Regions from separate parts of the Oliverpabstia sp. genome, predicted to be linked through region 1. Evidence: predicted binding sites of a transcription regulator. Region 1 holds the regulator's gene; the other holds the start of a gene.

What was found. The regulator HrcA, encoded in region 1, represses chaperone genes, less so after heat shock. The targets are predictions, from matches to a motif close to TGTTAGCACTCNNNNNNNNNGAGTGCTAACA.
Region 2: clpB (ATP-dependent chaperone ClpB) is a predicted target of HrcA. The motif match lies at 1,510-1,540, and genes of this name have one in related genera.

The regions. Positions count from the first base shown of each region.
Region 1 is NZ_JALFPR010000081.1:62,119-65,548, reverse strand. Features, by position in the region: gene uvrB (excinuclease ABC subunit UvrB) at 1-761, shown strand, start outside; gene hrcA (heat-inducible transcriptional repressor HrcA) at 1,106-2,143, shown strand; gene grpE (nucleotide exchange factor GrpE) at 2,162-2,755, shown strand; gene dnaK (molecular chaperone DnaK) at 2,800-3,430, shown strand, end outside.
Region 2 is NZ_JALFPR010000107.1:21,401-24,830, forward strand. Features, by position in the region: gene MSA64_RS07580 (phosphatase PAP2 family protein) at 1-177, shown strand, start outside; gene MSA64_RS07585 (C39 family peptidase) at 275-1,324, shown strand; gene clpB (ATP-dependent chaperone ClpB) at 1,600-3,430, shown strand, end outside.

The sequences.
Region 1 (3,430 bases):
TTATCCGACCGACCGGACTTCTGGATCCTTATGTGGAAGTGCGTCCGGTGGAGGGACAGATTGACGATCTGGTAGGAGAAGTCAACAAAGAAGTGGAAAAACATAATAAGATTCTGGTGACAACGCTTACAAAACGAATGGCAGAGGAACTGACCGATTATATGAAAGATCTGGGTATCCGTGTCAAATACCTGCATTCCGATATCGATACGCTGGAACGATCGGAAATCATCCGCGATATGCGTCTGGATGTATTTGATGTGCTGGTGGGTATCAACCTGCTTCGAGAGGGTCTGGATATCCCGGAGATCTCACTGGTGGCGATCCTGGATGCGGACAAGGAAGGATTCCTGCGATCGGAAACTTCTCTGATCCAGACAATCGGCCGTGCAGCAAGAAATGCGGAGGGACATGTCATCATGTATGCAGATGTGATCACAGATTCCATGCGCCGCGCCATCGATGAGACACTTCGAAGAAGAGAATTGCAGGAAACATATAATAAGGAACACGGAATTACACCGAAGACGATCAAAAAGGCAGTCAGAGATCTGATCAGCATATCCAAAGAGGTGGCGAAAACGCAGAAGAAACTGGAAAAAGATATGGAATCCATGAGCCGAGAGGAACTCGAAGAACTGATCGGAAAAATACAGAAACAGATGAAAGCGGCAGCAGCCGACCTGAACTTCGAGATGGCCGCCGAGCTGCGCGACCAGATGATCGAACTGAAGAAGAATCTGGAAGAACTGGACAGGTAGGAATACGACTCAAAAAATCAGTATATTATATAAAGAAAGAATTTTCTGAAAAAATGTTCCCGAAATGTGTGAGCGGATATTTACAGCAGAAGATTCTTTCTTTTTATGTACAGGGTAGCATTCCGCGAGGTGCTTTTGCATGTTTTTTGCCAAAATCCAGAGACATACAAGTCAAAATGCCTTACTGAAGGTGATTAGAAATCCAAGACGAAGAAAAAAACAAAAAATTTCAAAATACCCATTGACAAATAAAAGAGGCAGTGCTATCTTTAAACCATAGATGTTAGCACTCCACTTAAATGAGTGCTAACACAACAAAAAAGACAAAGAAGGAGGCAGAGAAGATGCAGGATTTGGATGAAAGAAAACGCAAGATTTTAAAAGCGATTATCCAGACCTATCTGGAAACTGGTGAGCCGGTTGGTTCGAGAACCATTTCCAAGTACACAGATTTGAATCTGAGTTCTGCCACCATTCGAAATGAGATGTCGGATCTGGAAGATCTGGGATACATTGTACAGCCTCACACCTCAGCGGGCAGGATTCCATCGGATCTCGGTTATCGATTATATGTCGATGAACTGATGAAAGAAAAAGATCAGGAAGTTTCCGAGATGAAGGAAATGATGATCGAGAAAACAGATCGGATGGAACGGGTGCTAAAACAGGTGGTCAAGGTGCTCGCATCCAATACGAATTATGCGACACTCATTACCGGTCCTACCTATCATCACAACAAAGTAAAATTCATTCAGTTATCCAAGCTGAACGAAGAACAGCTTCTGGCAGTGATCGTTGTGGAAGGCAACCTGGTAAAGAACCAGATCGTAAATCTGGATGAGACGATCGATGATGAACAGATCCTGAAACTGAACCTGTTATTGAATACACAGCTGAATGGTCTGACGATCGAAGAGATCAGTCTTGGCATGATCACGAAGCTGAAAGAACAGGCAGGTGTCCACAGTGGTGTGGTGAGTACCGTATTAGACGCGGTGGCAGATGCCATTGCAGTGGACGATGAGGAAGTTCCGGTGTATACAAGCGGAGCGACCAACATTTTCAAATATCCGGAACTGGCAGACAGCAGTAAGGCCAGTGAACTGATATCCGCATTTGAGGATAAACAGGAACTGGTTGAGATGATCAAGGATACCGTTTCTGATTCCGGAGAGAATACAGGGATTCAGGTATATATAGGAAATGAAAGCCCGATACAGACCATGAAAGATTGTAGTGTAGTAACCGCATCGTATGATCTGGGAGAGGGAATGAAAGGAACGATAGGAATTATCGGACCGAAGAGAATGGATTATGAAAATGTAGTAGATAATCTGAAAACATTGAAAGTCCAGTTGGACAACATATTCAAAAAGCCGTAGAAAGGTGGAATGTGAGAGATGGCAGAAGAAAATAAAACAACTGCTGAGGAGACAGCTGAGAAAGTAAAAGAAACCGAAGCAGCCGAAAGCGAAGTCACCGAAGCAACTCCTGAAACTCAGGCAGGAAGCGAAGAAGTGGAAGAAGCCAAAGAAAAGAAACTTTTTGGAAAAAAGAAAAAAGATAAAAAAGATGAAAAAATTGAAGAACTGACTGATCGGGTAAAACGCCAGATGGCCGAGTTTGAAAATTTCAGAAAACGTACCGAAAAAGAAAAAGCAGGTATGTATGCTGTGGGAGCAAAAGATGTGATCGAAAAGATTCTTCCGGTAGTAGATAATTTTGAAAGAGGTCTGGATGTCGCAGAAGACAAAGAAGATCCTTTCGTACAGGGAATGGAAAAAATCTACAAGCAGTTCCTTAGCGCACTGGATGGCATGGGAGTAAAAGCCATTGAAGCTGTAGGAAATGAATTCAATCCTGATTTCCATAATGCAGTGATGCATGTGGAAGATGAAACAGTCGGAGAGAACATCATAGTAGAAGAGTTCCAGAAGGGTTACATGTATAAAGACAGTGTAATCCGCCACAGTATGGTAAAAGTAGCCAATTAACAATTATCAGAATATAGATTATAATTCATGAGGAGGAAATAGTCATGGGAAAAATCATTGGTATTGACTTAGGAACAACAAATAGTTGCGTAGCTGTTATGGAAGGTGGTAAACCAACCGTTATCACAAATGCAGAAGGAGCAAGAACAACACCATCTGTAGTAGCATTTACAAAAACAGGAGAAAGACTGGTAGGTGAACCTGCAAAACGTCAGGCAGTAACCAACGCAGATAAAACAGTTTCTTCTATTAAAAGACATATGGGTACTGACTACAAAGTAACCATCGATGACAAAAAATATTCTCCACAGGAGATTTCTGCTATGATTCTGCAGAAGATGAAATCTGATGCAGAAAACTACCTGGGTGAAAAAGTAACAGAAGCAGTTATCACTGTTCCGGCTTACTTTAACGATGCACAGCGTCAGGCAACCAAAGATGCAGGTAAGATTGCAGGTCTGGATGTAAAACGTATCATCAACGAGCCTACAGCAGCAGCTCTTGCCTATGGTCTGGACAACGAACAGGAACAGAAGATCATGGTATACGACTTAGGTGGTGGTACATTTGATGTATCTATCATCGAGATCGGTGATGGTGTTATCGAAGTTCTGTCTACCGCAGGTAACAACCGTCTGGGTGGTGATGATTTCGACCAGAAAGTAGCAGATTACA
Region 2 (3,430 bases), on a different contig from region 1:
TACCGGATTCTACCGAAAAAATACGGTGTACCTGCATTGATCCTGGCATCACTGATCGCATTTTCACGCCTGTATGTGGGTGTGCATTATCCAACCGATGTGCTGGGAGGCATGTTTGTCGGAATCTTTTCTTCCTGTCTGGTTCTGTGGATCGGAAAGAAGAGGACGAAGAAATAAGAAAATCTTAAAAGAAACGTAATTGTCTGCCCGTGTGGTGTTCTTTATAATAAGAGAGAAAAGAACGCCATCCGGGCAGAAAGAGGTTTAGAGGGGAATGGGAAAGAAAATATTGAAATTGTTACTGTATCTGATGGCAGTGGTCGGAGTGCTCATCTGGCTGGACAGTACAGCAGGACTGACGGAAGAAGGGGCATTGATTATTTTTGGCATTGCATTATTGATGTATTTTGTGATGAAACTGATCGGCTTTTTGACAAAGAGACACAGAATAAGAAGAGAAAGAGCGCGGAAAGCCAGAAGAAAACGTGAGTTGCGGGAAGTAAACAATTACAGGGTAAAACAGGAAATATCCGTTGCAGCGACAGCGGCATCACAGGCAAACCATCGGAAACAGCAAAAAATACATAATCAAAGCGGTCATAAATTTCATATGACACGGAAAAGAATAGTCTGGACCGTCGGTTTGCTGGTCACATTCTGCATCGTTGTGCTGGCAGGGAAAACCTGGATCCGGCAGCACGAGCAGATTCCGGAGAGCCTTCTTAACATGGAAGAAAAATATCCGGAGGCTACAGATTTTGTAAAAAATTATCCGAAGCGAAGACACTATCAGACTATAGATATTTCATCCGAAGTGGAAACTGCCAGAGAAAACAGTGAGATACCGTATTTTTTGCAGTGGGATGAACGCTGGGGGTATGAAACCTACGGCAGCGATTTCCTTGCTGTCACCGGCTGCGGTCCAACCTGCCTGTCCATGATCACCTGTGGTCTGACCGGCTCCGAAACATGGAATCCCCTGACCGTAGCTCAGTTTTCAGAAAAAGAGGGTTATTACGTACCGGGTGAAGGAACCTCCTGGTCGCTGATGACCGAAGGTGCCAACAACCTGGGCCTCACAGCAGAAAACATCCCGGTAACACAAGAAAACATCCTTGCCGCCCTGCGGTCCGGCATCCCCCTGATCTGTTCCATGTATCCGGGTGATTTTACCTACACGGGTCACTTTATCGTTCTGACCGGTATTGATGAAAACGGTGCAATTACCGTTAACGACCCAAACAGCCCCGCCAACACCCAAAAACACTGGTCCATGACCGAAATATTACCACAGATCCGTCAAAGCTGGGGATACCGTACCTGAACATACGGTATCCCTTTTTGTATATAAAGATATGAGTGTCAAAAGGTCTTCTGCCACTCATTTGATACTACGGATTGCTCCGCAGCTTAGCTGTTCCCGCAATCCTCTCAATATTCGCAATTCGCTGATTGACTACGCAAATCGCTACCGCCTCTTTCGCGTCTGTCTGGAAAAAAATTAAAAATTATTAGCACTCCCTCTTGACGAGTGCTAAAATATGTGTTATATTGCAACTAGAACAAAGAAAACAATGTGTTCCAAAAGGAGGGACGCTTATGAATATCAGCAAATTTACGCAAAAATCATTGCAGGCTGTTCAAAATCTGGAAAAGACCGCATATGACTTCGGTAACCAGGAGATCGAGCAGGAACATTTACTGTACAATCTGCTTCATCAGGAAGATAGTCTGATCTTAAAGATGATTGAAAAGATGGAAATTAACAAAGAACATTTTCTGGACAACGTGGAAAATGCACTGAACGCCAGAGTCAAAGTATCCGGCGGACAGCAATATATCGGACAGTACCTGAACAAGGTACTGGTAAGCGGCGAAGACGAAGCCAAAGCCATGGGAGATGAATACGTTTCCGTAGAACATCTGTTTCTGGCAATGCTCCGTTATCCGAGCCCGAGTATCAAAAAACTGTTCCAGGAATATGGAATCACAAGAGAACGCTTTTTACAGGCGCTGAGCACTGTAAGAGGAAACCAGAGAGTTACTTCGGATAATCCGGAAGCAACTTACGATACACTGGAAAAATACGGTCAGGATTTGGTAGAGCGTGCGAGAAATCAGAAGCTGGATCCGGTCATCGGCCGTGACAGCGAGATTCGAAATGTGATTCGTATTCTTTCCAGAAAGACAAAAAACAATCCGGTACTGATCGGTGAGCCAGGTGTAGGTAAAACGGCAGCCGTAGAAGGACTGGCACAGCGAATCGTCCGTGGCGATGTACCGGAAGGTCTGAAAGATAAAACGATTTTTGCTCTGGATATGGGTGCACTGGTAGCCGGTGCAAAATACCGTGGTGAATTCGAGGAACGTCTGAAAGCCGTTCTGGAAGAAGTCAGAAAGAGCGAAGGTAAAATCATTCTGTTTATCGATGAACTGCATCTGATCGTCGGAGCAGGAAAAACCGACGGTGCGATGGATGCCGGCAACATGTTAAAACCGATGCTTGCCCGTGGAGAACTGCACTGTATCGGTGCTACCACACTGGATGAGTATCGCCAGTACATTGAAAAAGATGCCGCATTGGAACGTCGTTTCCAACCGGTAATGGTAGATGAACCTTCTGTGGAAGATACCATATCCATCCTTCGTGGACTGAAAGAGCGGTATGAGGTATACCATGGAGTAAAGATTACCGATGGTGCCCTCGTTGCAGCAGCTACACTTTCCAACCGTTATATCTCCGACCGATTCCTGCCGGATAAGGCTATCGATCTGGTAGATGAAGCCTGTGCACTGATCAAGACCGAACTGGATTCTCTTCCGGCAGAACTGGATGAGCAGCAACGTAAGATCATGCAGATGGAGATTGAGGAAGCAGCACTGAAAAAAGAGACCGACAAGCTAAGTCAGGAACGTCTGGCAGATCTGCAAAAAGAACTGGCAGAATATAAAGATGCATTTTCCGTACAGAAAGCACAGTGGGAGAATGAGAAACATTCTGTAGAGAAACTTTCCACATTGCGTGAACAGATTGAAGATCTGAATCGTCAGATCCAGGTGGCACAGCAGCAGTATGATCTGAATAAAGCAGCGGAACTGCAGTACGGCGAACTGCCGAAACTCCAAAAACAGTTGGAGATTGAAGAAGAGAAAGTGAAAAACGAGGATCTTTCTCTGGTACATGAGAGTGTTACCGATGAAGAAATTGCGAGAATTATTTCCCGTTGGACCGGTATCCCGGTGGCGAAACTGACCGAGGGAGAAAAAACGAAGATTCTAGGTCTTGAAGATGTCCTTCATAAACGTGTGATCGGACAGGATGAAGCGGTAACGAAAGTGACCGATGCGATCATCCGTTCTAAAGCCGGTATCAAAGATCCTACAAAACCGATCGGATCATTCCTGTTTCTTGGACCTACCGGTGTCGGTA